One region of the Sporolactobacillus caesalpiniae genome, then DNA from elsewhere that is predicted to be linked to it. Evidence: predicted binding sites of a transcription regulator. Region 1 holds the regulator's gene; the other holds the start of a gene.
The links. The regulator NrdR, encoded in region 1, represses ribonucleotide reductase genes. The targets are predictions, from matches to a motif close to AACACNATATATNGTGTT.
Positions count from the first base shown of each region.

Region 2: a site for NrdR is predicted at 4,212-4,229, ahead of nrdI (class Ib ribonucleoside-diphosphate reductase assembly flavoprotein NrdI). Genes of this name have one in related genera too.

Region 1 covers NZ_JBEVCB010000001.1:246,363-260,311, reverse strand. The annotation lists gene ABWW58_RS01185 (ABC transporter ATP-binding protein) at 1-554, shown strand, start outside; gene ABWW58_RS01180 (ABC transporter ATP-binding protein) at 551-2,434, shown strand; gene rplT (50S ribosomal protein L20) at 3,182-3,538, opposite strand; gene rpmI (50S ribosomal protein L35) at 3,628-3,822, opposite strand; gene infC (translation initiation factor IF-3) at 3,897-4,403, opposite strand; gene ABWW58_RS01160 (DJ-1 family glyoxalase III) at 4,636-5,220, opposite strand; gene ABWW58_RS01155 (YrzI family small protein) at 5,387-5,629, opposite strand; gene ABWW58_RS01150 (putative sporulation protein YtxC) at 6,225-7,052, opposite strand; gene dnaI (primosomal protein DnaI) at 7,147-8,079, opposite strand; gene ABWW58_RS01140 (replication initiation and membrane attachment family protein) at 8,106-9,488, opposite strand; gene nrdR (transcriptional regulator NrdR) at 9,561-10,040, opposite strand; gene coaE (dephospho-CoA kinase) at 10,126-10,725, opposite strand; gene mutM (DNA-formamidopyrimidine glycosylase) at 10,685-11,560, opposite strand; gene polA (DNA polymerase I) at 11,631-13,949, opposite strand, start outside.
Region 2 covers NZ_JBEVCB010000002.1:438,815-444,254, reverse strand. The annotation lists gene ABWW58_RS05545 (Ppx/GppA phosphatase family protein) at 288-1,805, shown strand; gene ABWW58_RS05540 (RNA degradosome polyphosphate kinase) at 1,816-3,960, shown strand; gene nrdI (class Ib ribonucleoside-diphosphate reductase assembly flavoprotein NrdI) at 4,276-4,659, shown strand; gene nrdE (class 1b ribonucleoside-diphosphate reductase subunit alpha) at 4,622-5,440, shown strand, end outside.

The sequences.
Region 1 (13,949 bases):
TGTTTACAGCAGTTTTTCAGGACATTCATATTCTGCCGGTTTCGATTGCGCGCAATATTGTACCGAAACTCGATGAACCAATTGATGAGAAGAAAATGGAGCGATGTCTGCGACTAGCGGGTTTCAAGGAGAAAATCGACAGCCTCGAACAAGGATTAGAATCTATGATGGTTAAAGAGGTGCACGAACATGCGGTACAATTCTCCGGCGGCGAGTTGCAAAAAATGCTGCTGACACGCGCTCTGTATAAAGAATCGCCAATCCTGATTCTCGATGAACCGACCGCGGCACTTGATCCAATCTCAGAAAATGAACTTTATGAGCGTTATGGAACGCTAACTACAGGCAGAACATCACTGTTTATCTCCCATCGTCTCTCAAGCACGCGTTTCTGTGATCGAATTATTTTTCTATCTGACGGAAAAATTGCTGAATCTGGGACGCACGAAGAACTGATGAAACAAGATGGAAAATACGCGGAACTTTTTGAGATCCAAAGTCACTATTACCAAGATCAGCTTCACAGAGATACTGTAGGAGGCGAGCAGTTTTGAAAAGCAGCATTCAGCAATCAAAATTCAAAACGAAATGGCATTATTTATGGCGCGGCATGGGATTTATTCAAGCCAAGGTTCCCTCACTGCTCCCAGCCGTTGCTTTTGGCGCACTGCTGAAAGCGTTCAGCCCCTTCATCACCATTTATTTGACCGCCCGGATCCTTGATGAATTGTTTGGCGCACGTTCCGTGATTCATCTTGCATGGCTGACCGGAGCAGCAATTGTATTGAACCTGATTGTTTACCTCATGCAAAAAGCGATGGAACGAATAGAAGATATGGGCCAATTTCGATTGAATTATTTCGGATCATTTGAAATGGATCAACTAATTCTGAATACCGATTATGAAAATGTGGAAGAACCTGATTTTCACCTGAAGAAGCAGAAAATTGATGAAGGTGCCAACATGAGTATGAGAGGAATTTGGCGGCTTCCAGAAATAACCGGACAGTTCATCTCTAATCTGTGTACCGTTGTTTTTTCAATTACACTTGCCTTTCCACTGTTTCTAACCTATTCGGTACGATCAAGCTCCTTTATCGATTCGCCATGGCTTTCTATTATCTTGTTGGGCCTTATTCTTACCTCATCCATATACTCTGTTCTATCGAATTCCCGATTCAGTAAATGGATCTTTCATAAATTAGATGGCATGATGGCAATCAATCGCGCATTTAGCTTTTACGGTAATCTGATGCAAGATCATCAATTGGGGAAAGATATTCGAATTTATCAGGAACAAAAATTGATTGGAAAAGCCTATGATGATTTTAACCGACGAGGGATGAAAGCTTTTGCTTCTGATGTATCCAAACGGCAAAGCCGTTTTTGGGGAATCAGCGCCACTATCTCTTCACTAATCAGCGGCTTTGTCTACCTTTTCGTCGGTATGAAGGCACTGGTTGGGCTGATCAGCATTGGTTCGGTTGTACAGTATGTTGGCGCGATCAGCCAGTTCACCACTGGTTTCTCTGAACTGATCACTTCGGCAACCGACATTTGGCAGGATATTGATTATGTTGAGCTCTATTTCAATTTTCTCGACACGCCGAACCCAAAGTACCAAGGCAGCTTGCCTGTTGAGAAACGCAATGATAATGAATATGAGATTGAATTCCGCAATGTATCCTTTAAATATCCTGGATCGGACACTTATGCTTTGATAAATCTTTCACTTAAACTGAAAATCGGCGAGCACTTCGCTGTGGTTGGCCGCAATGGATCGGGCAAAACAACGTTTATCAAGCTGCTCACCCGGCTCTATGATCCACAGGAAGGCGAAATTTTGCTCAACGGTATCAACATTCAGAAATACGACTACACCGAATATCTGAGCCTTTTCTCCATAGTCTTCCAAGATTTTAAGCTGTTTGCCTTTTCTGCCGGACAAAACGTTGCAGCAGATGTGCATTACGACAAGGAACGCGTGATGGAATGCCTCGACAAGGCAGGTGTTGGTAATCGAATTCGCAAAATGAGCAAAGGTCTGGACACACCACTCTATAAAATAGACGCGGACGGTGTCGAGATCTCGGGCGGAGAAGCTCAGAAAATTGCCATTGCTCGTGCACTTTACAAAAATGCACCGTTTGTTGTCCTTGATGAACCAACCGCAGCATTAGATCCGGTTGCGGAGTTTGAGGTCTATTCAAAATTTAAGGAGATTGCCAGTGATAAAACCGCGATCTATATTTCGCACCGACTATCGTCATGCCGCTTCTGTGACAATATTCTTGTCTTCAATCAAGGCGAGCTGATCCAAAGCGGCAGCCATGATGAGCTGATTCAAGATGAAGATGGCCAATATTACAAACTGTGGAATGCGCAGGCACAGTATTACCGAGAAGATCCACGTAAATCGAGATTGCATGGATAAGCTTTTTCAAATTATCTAGCGTTTTAGAGTTTATATCGAGCGCTTTCGCAAATTTATCGAGCGTTTCCGGATTTTTTCATTGCTCAACGGATTATTCGTACTTGTTTGCCAGCCTTAGTTCACTTACGCCTATTTCCTTGAATTTTTTACCTTTTATACTTTTATCAGTGTAAGAAAAACCGGGCAAAGAGCGCCTGCGGGATTAGCGTGCCGGCGGGACCCCGCAGATTTCTGCCTGTTTGAGGAGGCTCGCGGTGCGCCCGCGGCAAGCGAGTAACCGAAGCGACGATTCAGCACCGAAAAGACACAAAACCATCACACATGGCTGGAGATTAAGGACCGGGCTGTGCCCGGTTTTTCTAATAAATCATTTTGATCCTTAATTAAGTAACGCGGCCGGAATAAAATAAGCGGAGATTTTCCGCTTATTTGCATCCTGGCGCTTGTTTCACAGGTAAATAAGGGTAATTTTTCCGCTTATACACAGAAAAACCCTCCATTTTCACGTTTTTCGATTCGATAAGCGGAATTTCTCCGTCTATTTAAGCGATTTTGTCATTCATTTTCTAATTAAGCGGAATTTTTCCGTTTATTTCTCAGATTGGCGCTTACCTGATCGTCCCAACCGAATCTTATGACCCTATCGTCGTACCGGCAAGGCAAAACGCTATACTTTCTTCACTTGTAAAAAAACAACACCCCCGCATGCTTAGTAGCATGTGGGGGTGTTTATTCGTTCAATCGCTCTTATTTAGCGACTGCTTTTGCTTTTTCAGCGAGTGTTGCGAATGCTGCTGCGTCGTTAACGGCGAGGTCAGCAAGCATCTTGCGGTTTACTTCGATACCTGCAACCTTGAGACCGTTGATCAGCTTGCTGTAAGACAAGCCGTTGATACGAGCTGCTGCGTTAATACGCGCGATCCACAGTCTGCGGAAGTTACGCTTTGTTTGACGACGGTCGCGGTATGCATAAGACAGGGATTTGAAGACCTGTTGCTGTGCGACTTTAAACAGCTTGTGCTTTGCGCCAAAATAACCCTTTGCTAACTTAAGAACTCTTTTGCGTCTGCGACGAGTCACATATCCGCCTTTAACTCTTGCCATTGTAAAAACCTCCTAGAATGAGTCGTCCGAAATTGCCACCTGTGGCTTTCGAACCGACATTGAAAAATAGCCTGTTACGTTTGTTAGAATTAGTTGTTGATCAGTTTCTTGAGCTTGTTAGCAAGCGTTGATGTCGCAATCGTACTCTTGTCAAGATTACGTTTTTGCTTGTTTGACTTATGGCTGAACATGTGGCTCGTGAAGCCGTGTTCCCGTTTGAACTTGCCGGTACCCGTCTTTTTGAAACGTTTTGCTGCACCTTTGTGTGTTTTCATTTTTGGCATAAAAAGAATCCTCCTAGTAAGATCAGTGGCTAAAAGCAGCCGAAATCACTTTTAGATCTGCTCCGTTAATTGCTTTATTGCTTGTCGGCTTTAGGAGCAAGCACAAGAAACATGCTGCGTCCTTCCATTTTCGGCCTTGCCTCGATAACACTGACATCTGCACATTCTTCGGCGAGCTTTTCAAGTACTTGCCTTCCGAGATTGGAGTGCGTAATCGCGCGCCCTCTGAATCGAACGGAAGCCTTGACTTTATCGCCTTTTTCAAGAAATTTCTTGGCATTGCGCATTTTCGTATTGAAGTCGTGTTCTTCAATACTCGGACTGAGCCGAATTTCTTTCAGATTGATGACTTTCTGATTCTTACGCGCTTCGCGATCTTTCTTCTGTTGTTCGAACCGGAACTTGCCGTAGTCCATAATCCGGCATACCGGCGGTTTCGCGCCTGGAGCAACCATGACCAAATCCAAATTAACATTGTGAGCCATGGTCAGTGCTTCTGCCTTCGACTTAATACCGACTTGTTCCCCGTTCTGACCGATCAGACGAACCTGCTGCGCACGAATCCCTTCGTTAACAATCATATCTTTGCTAATATTGAGCCACCTCCAAATAAATTTGAGCAAATCGCTGGCTAAGTGTACAAACAAAAATACGGGCGCAAAAACGCCCGTATTGACTATTTCTTCCTTAATTCATACCTGGCAACAGCATGACTGCGTCGATCAGGTGAGAAGCCGGGCGGCTCTGCTTTACTCGTTGTAAATTCCTTTAATACTATAACATGCCGTTTTTTATATTGCAAGCCCATTTGTATTATGAATGGAGCTTATCACGGTTTTCCATGAGAAAATCAAACAACATGTCGTGGCTGACTTTTTTTGCTTCTTGCTCCAAACCAAGTTGGCGCAGGATCTCCAGGCCAATCGGCAGCGTGGTTCCAGCGGCTCTGGATGTAATAATCTTGCCGGAGACGACGACCGGATCTTCGCTGTAAGCCGCGTCTTTAATATGATCCCTAAAGTCCGGATTGCTTGTCGCCGTTTCTCCTTTGAGAACACCGGCGCGTTCCAAAGCAATCGGTGCCGCACAAATCGCCGCCACTAGCTTGCCGTTTTCTTTGTAGGCACGAATCAGCTTCTGCGCACGCTCATCATCACGAAGCGTCGTCGCTCCTTTGACGCCTCCCGGCAGATAGATACCGTCAAAATCAAGCAAACCATCACTATTTATGCTCCGATCCGCTTTCACAACAATATTTCGTGAACCCTCAACGAGCAAAGATTTAGCAAGCGAGCAGAGAACAACTTCAACGCCGCCGCGACGAAGCACATCAATCGCAGTCACAGCTTCAGTTTCTTCAAATCCTTCCGCAAGTAAAACAAGAAACTTCTTCACCATCGCTCACTCCCTGTTTTCTTCTGACATTATCGTATCACATCAGAACAGCCAATCAAAGTAGAGCGCAGTTACAAAAATTGTGTACCCTTTCCGAAACGTACGCGAATCACAAAAACAATTTTATTAATCATTTGAATCTCCTCCTCTTATTTTTTTCAAAATAGAATTATCTAATGTGACGTTCGTACTCAAACCGTTTATCAAGCATTTTGTTTCTCAAAGCCTCAATGCGCTTGCGGTCTTCATAGCGTTGTTGTACTGATGCCGGCTTCCTGATTGAAACCGTGAACGTCAACGCAAATAAGTTGAATTTCATCATCGCACGACCTCCCTCCATTTTTAATTGTGTTTTGTTGAAAAATCCTTTTTGTTCAATCGGCATACGTAGATTTGCAGTTGATGCTTGCATGTTCTTCATCCTTTCATTTAGCATTTTTGTGGGTTAAGATCGCCGGACGGAGTGTTGATCAACATTCCGAGAGACAACATTTATTTATATAAAAGCGAAGCGCAAAGCGCTCAGCTTCATACCAAAAAGCAAAAAAAGACCGCAAAGGCAGCACGCCGATACGGTCAAAAGAGCATAAAAAGACCGCAGTCAGTGGAGACCTGCGGATTTATTCTTATTCATTGCTTAAAAAGAGCCAATTAGTGCACTAAGAAATTCGTCGAGGTCATCCGAACAGAATATACAATTGATGATACGGTAACTTTCTTCTCAACTGTCATCATGTTTTGATGACCTCCTTTCGTTAATTTGCTTTTTTATTATATATGGTAAATGTTTCAAAGTAAACCCTTATTGAAAAAAACAGGCGTTTTTTACACTGATAAGAACGTATAAAAAAGATTCAAGGAAATGAGTGTAAGTGGTCCGACATAACGCCACGTCCTGTGGCAGGCCGGACACTAGGCCATCCATGACCGTCGCAACTAAGCCTTTGCCAGAGGCTTGGTGAAGCCAAGTTTTCTAATGGGGGTAGCTGCCCCCTTTCCGATCAAATTTATTGCGTTGCGCCGCTTCCACTGCTTAAATGCAAGGTTGAGGCGACAAAACATACGCGATCCTCAAACACGTGGTGCAAGGTCTTCATCATTCCGTGTTCCGGCCGGTCTGTATACACAATGACTTGCTTCGGCGCCAGGGCGATCAAAGTCAGAACAATCGAAGGTTCAGCCTCAATGCCCCATTGCTTGAGCAGCGGGTAAAAGGAACGTACCGATTGCACATTGCGGATCAGACGGTGGTGATCGTCATATAATCGAAACGGATGCTCATCGTATACTTCAATCTTTTCACAAAGAGGCTTATAAGCCCGGATGATGCGTCTTAGCTTGTCTATAAAAACTTGATACTCCTGCTCCAGCTTATATTCGTCAATCGCGATCTCCACGTATTGACGGAGTGCTTCTTTATACGCGATCAAGCGGAAGCGGATGATGGATTCGAAAGAAAACGTATTGTGTTCTTTTAAAATTCCTTCAAGCGATTCCATGATGGTTTCACGTCGGTCTTTAAGTGTTTCTGTTTGCGGCAAATCATTTTTTTCACCCGCAAAAATAGCGAATACTATATTTAAGATTGCCACTTGTTCTTCCGGTTCCGTAAAATAGTAATACTTTTCAATGATCGTCATGATCCAGTCTTTTTCATGATGTTCGATTATATAGCGGGTAATTAATTGTGCAAATTCTTTATAGTCCGCCGTTTTGTCCGGAAAAACGGCGAGACGGCTGTTAATGAGCAGCACACCGGTCACTTGCCTGAAGGAAGAGGGCAGTCTTCGATAAAAATCTGCCGCCTCCTGCTGGGTATCAAAAACAATCTCCAATGGTTCATCCTCCCCGTCCCATCTTATATAAAGACTATATGGGAGGAAGTCCTCATTCATGCTTTCGAAAAAATTATATTTTTGCTTTTATTTGCTAACGGCGGTTAGAGCCGTCCATTTTAACAAGTTTTGTGAAATGGCGGATACGCTCCATCAGTCGCTTCGCTTTGACATTTTCGATACCGCTTTTCTGCGAATAGGAAAAATGATCTTCCAATTCATCGTAGTTAAAGTTAGATGTATAAAGCGTTGGCAGATGATCCATCATTCGGTATTGAAGAATACTTCCGAGCACTTCATCGCGCACCCATGGCGTAATTGTCTCAGCACCGATATCGTCTAGGATTAAAATGGGTGTTTTTTTCAGCACATCAAGCTTCTTATCAACGGAGTTATCTTGGATCGCACCTTTAATTTCTCTAAAAAAATCGGGAACATAGACAATAAGCGAGGCAACATGCCGCCGTTCAGCTAAACGATTCATGATCGCTCCCATTAAATAGGTTTTCCCGACACCAAACTGACCGCAAAGATACAGTCCCTTTGTCTCGCCAGGATCCGTCAGGTAATCTCTCACGAATTCACCCGCCGCAAGAATGGCTTCTTGGCGTCCGCCTTCTCCCTTGTCAATCATCCCAAATGTCGCATTTAAAATATCCTTGGGCACATAGTAGCTGCGAATCAATTCGCTTTGACGATGCTTCGAATCGCGTTCTTCAAGCAGAGGACAGGGAGAAAAGGTGAGGGAAGGCGTTCCCTTATCATTTACCAATTGCGGCCTATAGCCTTTCATCATATTTGGACATTGATCCAACCCGGGACACTGCGCACAATGCTTCTGTTCGGCGGCAAATTGATAAAGACGGGAAAGGCTTCTCGTCCAAGCCGCTGAATCGATATCCGGATTTTTCTCAGCAAATTCACGAATAGCCGGATTTTTCCCGAGCGCACCGGCAAGCTGATCCCATTTTCCCTGTATAGTTCGCTGACCGGTCAAGTCCTTAAATAATGAGTTAATCGGTTCCATTCATGCACCCTCCCTAACCACGGCTCTCATATATTATTCAGGTAATCCTCAAGCCATTTTGCTCTCTGTTTCACCGCTTCATCGTCTGCGCCTGATTGTTCTTTCGGCTGTTTCGGGTTCTTCATCCATTCAGGAATGACTTCACGGTGCTCATCCTGCCCCGACTTTCTCGGTCGTCGCGTTTTATTTGCAGATCCTGAACCAACGGCTCTTTTCGTCTGATCACGTTTCTTTTGTTCTTCTCGGGCGTAAGTCATCGCCTGCCGCACGGTCCGGACATTTGCTCTTGCCCACTGGGCCGCAACTTTTTCAACAAAGGACTTGTTCAAATTGTGATCATTGACTTGCGATATGTAGTCAATCAAGACATTGATCACGCCCGGATTCAATTTTGTATCGAACATCAGATTCTCGACCAAGCGTAAATCAGGCGCTGCCGGTTTGCTGCCCTGCCCAAGTGCTTGGAGCAGCTGATAAGGTGAATTTCCTTCATACCAAGCGATCAAGCGTTCTTCTTCAGTTTGCGGCTCTTTTTCAACGATTTCTCGTTCCGCGCGCGGCTGAGTACGTTCGTAGAGTGCGGGCATTTCGTCCTGTCCATGCTCAAGAAGATAAAAATCACGTACTTCTTTTCGCAGCATATCAATATCCACAGTACCGGTATGCAATGCCGCCGACTGTAATGCCCGACTCATATCATAAGGCTCAGTCTGGTAGACAAAAGCCAGCTTATCAATAGCAAATCGAACGTCATCGGTCAGCGCATCTTCCGTCAGAATAGCGTCGGAAAGATAGGGCATCATCGCTTTAAAATCAAAATGTCTGTTAAATTCAAGCTTGGGTGCTTCAGCACGGGCGCTCCACGAACCAGACAATGAAGTGTTTTTCATTTCATCGGTGGATTCTGCGGACGGCATCGATTGAAATACCTCGTCAAAATGTGCGGAGACATCATCATAGCCAGCCATGTTCATAATTTTGTTTTCAAATAAACGAAGGAGCCTTTTGTATTCTCTGGGTCCAACCTGCCGATACAAAAATAAATTTAAAAAACCGTCTTTAAAAAACAAATCGGGCGTCAGTGGGGGCTCGAGACAGTATACGAATTGTCCGGGATTCGCTTCCTTTTTCTTCAAGGTTTGCAACAGACCGACAGCTTCCAGCTTCTTTCTTGCTGTGAGAATACGGTCTAGAGACAGGTTCATCATGCCCATGAGATGATGATGCGTCAAAAAATCCTCTGAATCATCAGTTTCCTGCCAAAGCGTAAAATACATGCTTGCCGCCTCTAAACCGATCAGAGGCTGATACAGGCATGTAATGACTCTTTGGTCGAATGAATGAAGCAATCCATTGGTTCGAACACGATAGTGATCACCGGGCAGCACTTCTTTCCAAGACTGCAGCAAATCGTCAACCCCCATTCTGCGTCTTTCGTGCTAGAATTAAGGACCCTTCTCAGATCGGCATTCCTCATTCTCTCACTTCTTGCTGTTTTTTTCTTTCTCCAATTGATCTTTCAATTCTTGAATTTTCTTAGCAAAAACATTGATGTCCGTAAACTGTCTATATACTGAAGCGAAGCGGACATAAGCAACCTCGTCCACCTTCACTAGTTCATTCATCACACGCTCGCCAATTTCATGGCTATTCACTTCCGAACGACCCTCGTCGCGCAGCACCTTTTCTACATCATTTGCCAGCTGTTCAAGTCGCTCGAGCGGAACCGGACGTTTTTCACAGGCTTTAATAAGCCCGCGCAGCATCTTTTCATGACTGAACGCTTCTCGGTTATCCCCTTTTTTCACGACGACCAAAGGAGTCTCCTCCACTTTCTCGAAAGTGGTAAAACGGTGATGGCATAATTCGCATTCTCTGCGTCGGCGAATAACGCGCCCATTGTCGACCGGGCGGGAATCCAACACTTTTGTCGCCATTTGTTTACAGCTTGGACAGCGCATCTTTTTCACTCCATTCGCTGTATTTCGATAAACTTATTGTATCCTACTAAACAGCTGATGAAAAGCCGAGCGGTAACAAGTCCAATTAATTCTCAAGAGACCACCGTTGAAGCAGCCGCTGAAGCTGTGCTTCGGTTTCCTCAATCGAGCCATTGTTATCAATCACCGCATCCGCCAGCTTCACTTTTTCTGATAGTGGAATTTGTGAACCCATGCGTGCACGTGCCTGAGACTCATCCAAATGGTTTCTCGCCATCAGTCGTTTCAGTTGATTGGTTTCAGACACATAGACGACGATCGTTTTGTCTACCCAAGACGCCAAGCCGCTTTCATAGAGCAAAGGAATATCCAAAAAGGCAGCACTTGCTCCTTCTTTTTCATATTGGTCAAGTTCTTTGAGCATCCACGAGCGAATAAGCGGATGGAGCAGCGCATTCAACGCGGCACGTTTTTTATCATCTTGAAAAATCAGGCTGGCGAGTTGCTTACGATCAAGTTCACCCGTAGGCAGAATCATGGCATCTCCGAACTTATCAGAAATTCTGCACAGTGCCGGCTGCCCTGCGGCGACAACCTCTCTGGAAATCTTATCTGCGTCAATGACCGAGTATCCATGGTGTATCAGCCAGCGTGAGATCGTGCTCTTACCGCTCGCGATCCCGCCTGTCAATCCGATTTTCATCATTTTCCAAACCTCTTGGCTGGCAGAGTGGACAAAAATGTGTGCCGCGTCCGCCAACTTTAATTTTTTCGATCGGTGTTCCACAATGCACACAAGGCTCGCCGGCTCTGCCATACACCGTTAATTGCTGCTGGAAGAGGCCCATATGCCCCTGACTGTTAACGAATGTACGAATGGTGCTGCCGCCAAGTTTTACAGCATCGCCTAATGTCTCAACGATCGCCTTTCTTAATCGTTCCAATTGTGCTTCAGAGAGTTCACTTGCCGCAGTCAACGGATGAATTCCGGCCTTAAACAAGGACTCATCAACATAAATATTTCCGAGTCCAACGATGAGCGTTTGATCAAGCAAAACGAGTTTAATTGAGCGTTTCGTACGTTGAAAAGCATGGGCCAGGTAGCCTGTCGTCAACTCGGGCGACAACGGCTCGAGGCCAAGCTTCGACAGCGGCAAGTGCTTCCATTGTTCACCTTTGTTAAAAAGGTGCATCGTGCCGAATTTGCGGACATCGCGATAACGAAGTGCTGTGTCATCGGTAAAATGGAAGATGACATGAGTATATTGATCAATCGGATCTTTCTCAGGATCCAGTCGATAACGTCCTTCCATTCTTAAATGTGAGACGAGCACTACGTCGTCATAACAAAACAGCAAAAATTTGCCGCGCCGCTGTACATCATGCAACGTTTCCCCAATCATTCTCGATTTAAATTGATTGAGATCAGTTGGTTTGCGGATAATGTTCGGCCAGCGCACCTCTACACTCTTGATTGTCTTCCCAATAACCAGCTCATTCAACGTGCGTTTGACGGTTTCCACTTCTGGTAATTCCGGCAACCTGTTTCCCCCTAAATTCTCTATTCTATGATCGGCGTGTTCCGTTCAGGCTTCTCCTCCCGTTTGGACATTACTTTGCATCGTACCAGGTCGGGCCGTAGGAGCTCTCCACCTTCAAAGGGACACTCAGTTTAATTGCGTGCTCCATCACATCCGGTACAATCCGATTCATGACTTCTAATTCCTGCTCCGGAACTTCAAAAATCAATTCATCGTGCACTTGCAAGAGCATTCTGGCTTCCAACTTCTCATCTTTGAGGCGTTGATCCATATTGATCATTGCCTTCTTGATGACATCGGCTGCGCTGCCTTGAATCGGTGTATTCATCGCCGTACGTTCTGCGAAGCTGCGGCTATTAAAATTCCGACTATTGATATCAGGCAGATAACGGCGGCGATTCAATAATGTCGTTACGTACCCGTCCGTTTTCGCCTGCCGAACAATATTTTCCATATAACGATGCACACCTGGATAACTCTGCAAGTATTTTTCTATAAAGTGTGCGGCATCTTTCCGTGTGATTCCCAGATTCTGCGAAAGGCCATAGTCGCTGATCCCGTAGATAATACCGAAATTGACTGCTTTCGCATGGCGCCGCATCAGAGACGTAACCTCATCTTTTTCTACACCGAAAACATCCATTGCCGTTTTCGTGTGAATATCCATATCTTCAATAAACGCCTGTTTCAAGTTATCGTCATCAGCAATATGCGCGAGTACGCGCAATTCGATCTGAGAATAATCCGCTGAGAAAATCTGCCAACCCGCTTCTGAAGGAAGAAAAGCTTTCCGTATCTTGCGCCCCTCTTCCAGCCTAATTGGTATATTTTGCAAGTTCGGATCGGTTGAACTGAGTCTCCCGGTCTGTGTGAGGGCTTGATTATAACACGTATGCACGCGCCCTGTCTCCGGATGAATCACTTTGAGCAGCCCCTCCACATAAGTGGATTTGAGCTTTCCCAGCTGACGGAAATCGAGAATCTTGCCGATTACTTCATGGCGGCCACGCAATTTCTCAAGTACATCCGCTGCTGTAGAATAGCCGGTTTTTGTTTTCTTTACCGGTGGCAGCTGCAGCTTCTCAAAGAGAATTTCGCCAAGCTGCTTTGGCGAATTAATATTAAACGTTACGCCTGCCATGGCATAAATATCATGTTCAATAACATCAAGCGTCCGATCAAGCTCCTCACCCATTGCCTTCAGTGTTTCGCTGCTCGCTTTAATTCCCGTATATTCCATTCTCGCAAGCACTCGGGCAAGGGGAAGTTCAAGATCAAAAAGCAGTTCTTTTTGTTTGTTTTCGATTAATTCTTGAATCAATTTTGGCTCAAGCTGCAGCAATGCGGATGCCTTTCTGCCAAGGTGCTGGGCTTGAGCTTCGCCTTCAGGTATTTTACGTTTTGCGCCTTTTCCATAAAAAACGTCATCGGTTTCAATGTTGGAAATACCGCGTTTTGTCGCAAGCAGCGCTAAATCCTGCCCCGCCTCCGAAGTATCAATCAAATAAGTTGCCAGGCGAACGTCAAAAGCGATTCCTTGGAGCTTAATTCCGCGCCATTTTAAAGCCACTTCAGCTTTCTTGCTGTCAAGCAGCACTTTTTTCATTTCAGGATCTTCCAGCCACCGGCGGAAGCATTCGTCCTTGATCGCCTGCTCGGTTTCCATAAAGAACGTACCCGCCTCATTTGAAATGGCAAATCCGGTAATCGCCGCGTAATGATAGTTTTCATCGAGCATCTGCACAACTAATGCGCTCGGAGATACGAGCTGTTCAGCAGTGAATTCTGTCACTGTTTGAACAGAAATAGCCGCCGTTTCCGATGCGTGTCCATCAGGATCTGGAACTTCTAGTTTATTAAGCAGCGATTGAAAACCCAGCTCACGAAATAAATCTTTCAATCGATCCGTAAATTCATGAGAATAGCTGCATGAGTCAATGGTTAGTTCTACGGGCGCGTCCTTGTCAATCGTCGCGATTTTCTTGCTTAGCAAAGCCTGATCTTTATTCGTTTCCAGCTTTTCTTTTAACTTCTTGCCGGTCACTTCGTCAACATGCGCATACACACCTTCGATCGTCCCAAATTGCTTAAGCAGTTTGATCGCGGTCTTTTCCCCCACTCCAGGCACACCTGGAATATTGTCGGAGGCGTCACCCATTAGTCCTTTAAGGTCAATCACCTCATGCGGATTGATCGCGTAACGTTCCTTGACCTTATCTACATCATAATCAACAGTGTCGGTGATTCCTTTACGGATCAATGAGACGCGAACCCCTTCGTCAACGAGCTGAAGGTAATCCTTGTCTCCAGTCACAATCCGAACATCAAATCCATCGTTACTTGCTTTTCGAGCAAGCGTTCCAACGATATCATCCGCCTCATAATTGTC
Region 2 (5,440 bases), on a different contig from region 1:
AATCTCCGCTTATTTATTCCGGTCACGTTACTTAATTAAGGATCAACATGATTTATTAGAAAACTTAGCTTCGCCAAACCTCTGGCGAAGCGTTCTTTGCTCGCTTTTTCTTAGGTGAAATTTTTTTGAAGAACAACTGAAAACTTTCGATACGGTAAGTGAGGTAATCTGACGTAAAGTTTTTGTAAATAATAGAAATGGCATCTCATACACATTGAAATATGCCGTATAATAAGAGTTAAGTGCTTAAAAATGGAAAAAGAGATTATAGTTGTGGGGTGAGGACGGTGGCGAAACATAAACTGTTCGCATCAATCACGGTTGGACTACAGACACTCGTGCTAAAAATTGCCGACCTGACGAAAATGTCGATCGTTGAGTATGTTAAAGCAGATGTTTCAATTGGCGCGGATATCTACGACCATCAGATGATTGAATTTCAGACTGTTGATCAGGCATGCCGTCAACTGGCTGGATTTGTGCAAATTATGGATGATTATGGGGTCACAAGTTATCGGGCGGTTGCCGCAAGTTCGGTTCAGGAGTCGAGAAATGCCGAATATGTCAAAGAACAAATTCGGATTAAGACAGGTCTTAACGTCGAGTGGTTAGCGAATGCTGAAGAACGCTTTCTGCATAATCAGGCTGTGGCTTATAACACGGATGCATTCAGCGATCTGATTCAGCGAGGGACCATGCTGATTGACATCGGTTCAGGAAGCATGCAGCTGACTGTTTATAACGACGGTCACTTTATTTTTTCACGAAATATTAAACTCGGCCCACTTCGCATTCGCGAATTATTAGGCGATTTAGAAAGCAAGACGAGCGACTTTGTAGAAATAATGGAAGATTATATTCGCAGCAAAATTGATGGTTATCATCAATTCGCGCCTAAAGGAGTTACCATACAGAACTTTGTTCTTGTGGGAACGGATCTGCTTGCATTTAAGCAGACTTTTATGGAGGGAAGCGGGAATACAATCAGCCGGAAACGCTTTGCGGAGTTATATCAGCACATCCTGACCATTCCGCCGCAGGTGCTGGCTAAGGAGTATACATTGCCCTATGATTCGGCATCGCAGCTGTTGCCTTCGGCGATGATGCTGAAGATGGCTCTTGAGATTACTGGTGCGGAGAGCATTATTTTGTCAGATGCTGATCTCGCTGATGGGGTAATCGTCCATGAACTCTTGCAACTGCATAAGGGAATTCTGAATCATTCATTTACAGAAGACATTATTGTCGCGGCACGTAATATAGCCGCCCGCTACAATTGTGATGCAGAACATATTCGCATTGTTGAAAATTTTGCACTTCATTTATTTGATCGACTGAAACGGTTGCATGGCCTTGACAAGCGGGACAGGCTTCTTCTGCAGCTCGCGGCGATCCTACAAGATACCGGAAGCTATATCGATATGAACGCGCATTATGTGCACTCTTATTACATCATTGAGTCATCAGAAATCATCGGTATATCGGAAAATGAACGTGACATCGTCGCAAATATCGCGCGCTATCACAGTGCGGAGACACCTTCAAGCAACTCGTCCGACTTTCAAAGACTTCCGGCGACAAGCAGACTGATTGCGGCAAAACTTGCAGCCATTCTCCGTATCGCCGACGCCCTTGACGACAGCCGACAGCAAAAGGTAGCGCGCATCGCCGTATCTTTAAAAAATGATCAGGTCACAGTTACCGCCCGATCGGATGATGATCTTTCACTGGAGAAGCAGACGTTCAAAGATAAAGCGGCATATTTTGAAGAAGTATTTGGATTGAAACCGACTTTAAGAGGATAGGTGGATGGTCATGGAGAATTTTGATCGTGAGGAGTATTTCAGCAATCGCGAACTTAGCTGGCTGCTTTTTAATGAGCGGGTGCTTGAGGAAGCCAGAGATAAGGACAATCCGTTACTTGAGAGAGTGAAGTTTCTGTCAATCACGGCGAGCAATCTGGATGAATTCTTCATGGTTCGCGTCGCATCTCTGATTGACATGCTTAATGTCGGCTATGACAAACCGGACGCCTCCGGACTTAAAACGCAGCAGCAGTTAACAGCAATCAGTGAGGCAGCGCATCAGATGGTTAGCCAGCAATATACGACTTATAATCGGATGTTAAAGAAGATGCTTAATGAAAAGAATATTCATATTCTTGAAATTGGCGAGCTTTCACAAAAACAGCTTGAATTTATTGATCATTATTTCAACCGTGAAGTATATCCTGTGCTGACACCGATGGCAGTGGATTCATCACGGCCGTTTCCATTGATTCTGAATAAGAGTATCAATATTGCCGCGTTTATTCACAAAAAGGCCAGTAAAACCGCTCATCGCGAATTTGTCACTGTTCAGGTCCCTAATGTATTGCCTCGCGTGGTTAAATTACCGGATCGAGAAGGACATACAAGCTTTATTTTACTTGAAACCATTATTCGGCGGCATCTCAATCAACTCTTTGTCGGCTATGAACTTGATGAGGCGTCTTGTTACCGTGTCATGCGCGACATGGATCTTGAAGTCGATGAGGAAGATACGGAGGACTTGCTTAAAGAAATTGAAAAGCAGCTGAGGCTCCGTGAACGAGGCAATGTCATTCATCTTGATGTGGAGGCGGGAATCAGTGACCGCCTTGTTACCAAATTGTTTGACAGGCTCTCTGTGAGCCCAGATAACGTTTATCGGGTCAATGGACCGATTGATCTAACCTTTTTATCGAAACTAACCGGGCAAATTAAAGCGCCTGGTGACTTGGTCTATCCGCCACACCGGCCGTTTGTCCACTATGAACTGCTTGAGCAGTCCATTTTTCATGCGATGCGCGCCGGTGACATCTTTCTGCACCATCCTTATGAATCCTTCGATCCAGTGATCGAACTGATCCGTCAGGCATCTAGAGATCATCACGTGCTGGCGATAAAAATGACATTGTACCGAGTCTCAGGTAATTCGCCGATTATTCGGTATCTGGAAAAGGCGGCAGAGAACGGCAAACAGGTCACGGTGCTTGTTGAGCTTAAAGCGCGATTTGACGAAGAAAATAACATCAACTGGGCTCAGAAACTGGAGAAGACAGGCTGCCATGTTATCTATGGCTTGGTGGGATTGAAGACACACTGTAAAATGGCTCTTGTTGTGCGCCGAGAAGAGGAAGGAATTAAGCGTTACATGCATTTTGGAACAGGTAATTATAATGACATTACCGCTCATTTCTATACAGATATGGGGCTTCTTACCTGTAATGAGCAGATGGGTATCGATGCATCCAATGTGTTTAACATGCTCTCTGGTTATTCGGAGCCTCCTTACTTTCACAAATTAGTTATGGCACCTTTATGGTTGCGTGGCAATTTGCTTGATTTGATCGAGACTGAAATTAATAATGCCCGTGCAGGAAAACCTGCATTCATTCGGGCTAAGATGAACGCGCTCTCCGATGAAGCCATTATCAAGGCTCTTTATCGGGCTTCTGCAGCAGGCGTAAACATTCAGCTCCTTGTCCGAGGAATCTGCTGTCTCCGGACGGGGATTCCCGGCGTTAGTGATCGAATAGAGGTCCATTCAATTGTCGGACGGTATCTTGAACATAGTCGAATCTATTTGTTCGGGAATGGCGGGGAGACGTTGGTCTTTCTTGCAAGTGCAGACCTAATGCCGCGAAATCTGAACCGGCGAGTTGAACTGATGTTCCCGATCGAGGATGAAAAAATAAAAACAACAATCATCGATTTATTCGATCTGATGATGAAAGACAACGTGAAGACGCGTGTGCTTGGCAGTGACCATCGCTATGAAAAACCGGATCGCCGTGGTAAAATTCCCTTCAATGTTCAAGAACATTTGGCGAAACTCGCGGAGCAGAGAACGATTCGTCGTGAGCATTCACTTCGTGAGAAACGGACGTTTACCCCAATTAAAGGACACAGTGAGGATTTATTGAATCCAGAGGAATAATCGTAGCCTCCCAAAAAAAATTATCGAACTAGCTGGAACGGCATTTTCCCTTTAACTCGCGATTTTTGTTGGTTGGGGGAGGGCGCGCGTTCTTTTTATGTGTGTGTGACATATTGAAACACATGGATACATGCCTTATGATTAATGTTAGTTTCTATAAAAATAGAGATTCGATCGTACATGAATACCACACTATGTGAAGGTTCATAACACTTGAACGGTACTACATATTGTGGTATTGTATTTATCATAAAACAATATATAGTGTTTTGCTGGGCTGTACATTTAAATGCGTAGAAAAGGGAGGAGCGTCGATTGCTCATTTTATATGAAACAATGACGGGCAATGTCAAGCGGTTTCTCGCGAAAACCGGACTTGTTCATGAACCGATCAGCAGCAGCGATCGGGTCCATGAGCCATATGTTCTCGTAACGAATACGATTGGGTTTGGCGACGCTCCGGAACAAGTGAAAAACTTTTTGAAAAAAAATGGACAGTATCTTGTCGCCGTTGCGGCGAGCGGCAACCGAAACTGGGGACAAAATTTCGCTCATGCGGCGGATGTTGTGTCCCAAATGTTTCATGTTCCTGTTTTATACAAGTTTGAACTTGGCGGAACGGCGGAAGACGTCGTTGAATTTCGAGAGAGGGTGAAGGCACTTGCCGAACGAAGCGATAAAGTCAAAATCCTACACTGAACTGAACAATGAGGTGCTGACACGCGGGGATGACGGTTTTTACCGTTTAGATAAGGACAACGAAGCGATCAGGGTATATATGGAAGAAGTGCGCGCGAAAACGATTCATTTTCACAGTATCCTAGACCGATTGCACTATTTGGTGGACGAACACTACTACTATGACGTGTTTGCCGATTATGTGGACGAGCAAATCGAGCAACTGCATCATATGGCAGCCGACTATAATTTCCAATTTAAGTCGTATATGGCCGCAAGTAAATTCTACCGTGATTATGCGATGAAAACCAATGACAAATCTCACTATCTAGAAAATTATGATGAGCGTGTTGCTATTGTGTCACTGTTTCTCGCTCGTGGAAATTTCGATCTCGCTGTTCGCTTCACGCGCGCGATGATGGAGCAGCGCTATCAGCCGGCGACACCGACATTTCTGAATGCCGGGAAAGCGCGCCGTGGCGAAATGGTTTCTTGTTTCCTTATTGAAGCCGATGACTCGCTCAACTCGATTAACTACATCGAGAGTACGTCACAACAGCTATCAAAAATCGGCGGTGGAGTCGCACTCAATCTCTCGAAGATTCGTGCTCGGGGTGAATCAATTAAAGGCGTGGAAGGTGTCGCTAAGGGTGTGGTTCCGGTTGCGCGCAAATTGCAGCTCGGATTCTCCTATGCCGATCAATTGGGACAACGCCCTGGAGCGGGCGCGGCTTATTTGAATATCTTTCATTGGGACGCACCGGAATTTCTTGATACAAAGAAGGAAAATGCTGATGAGGAT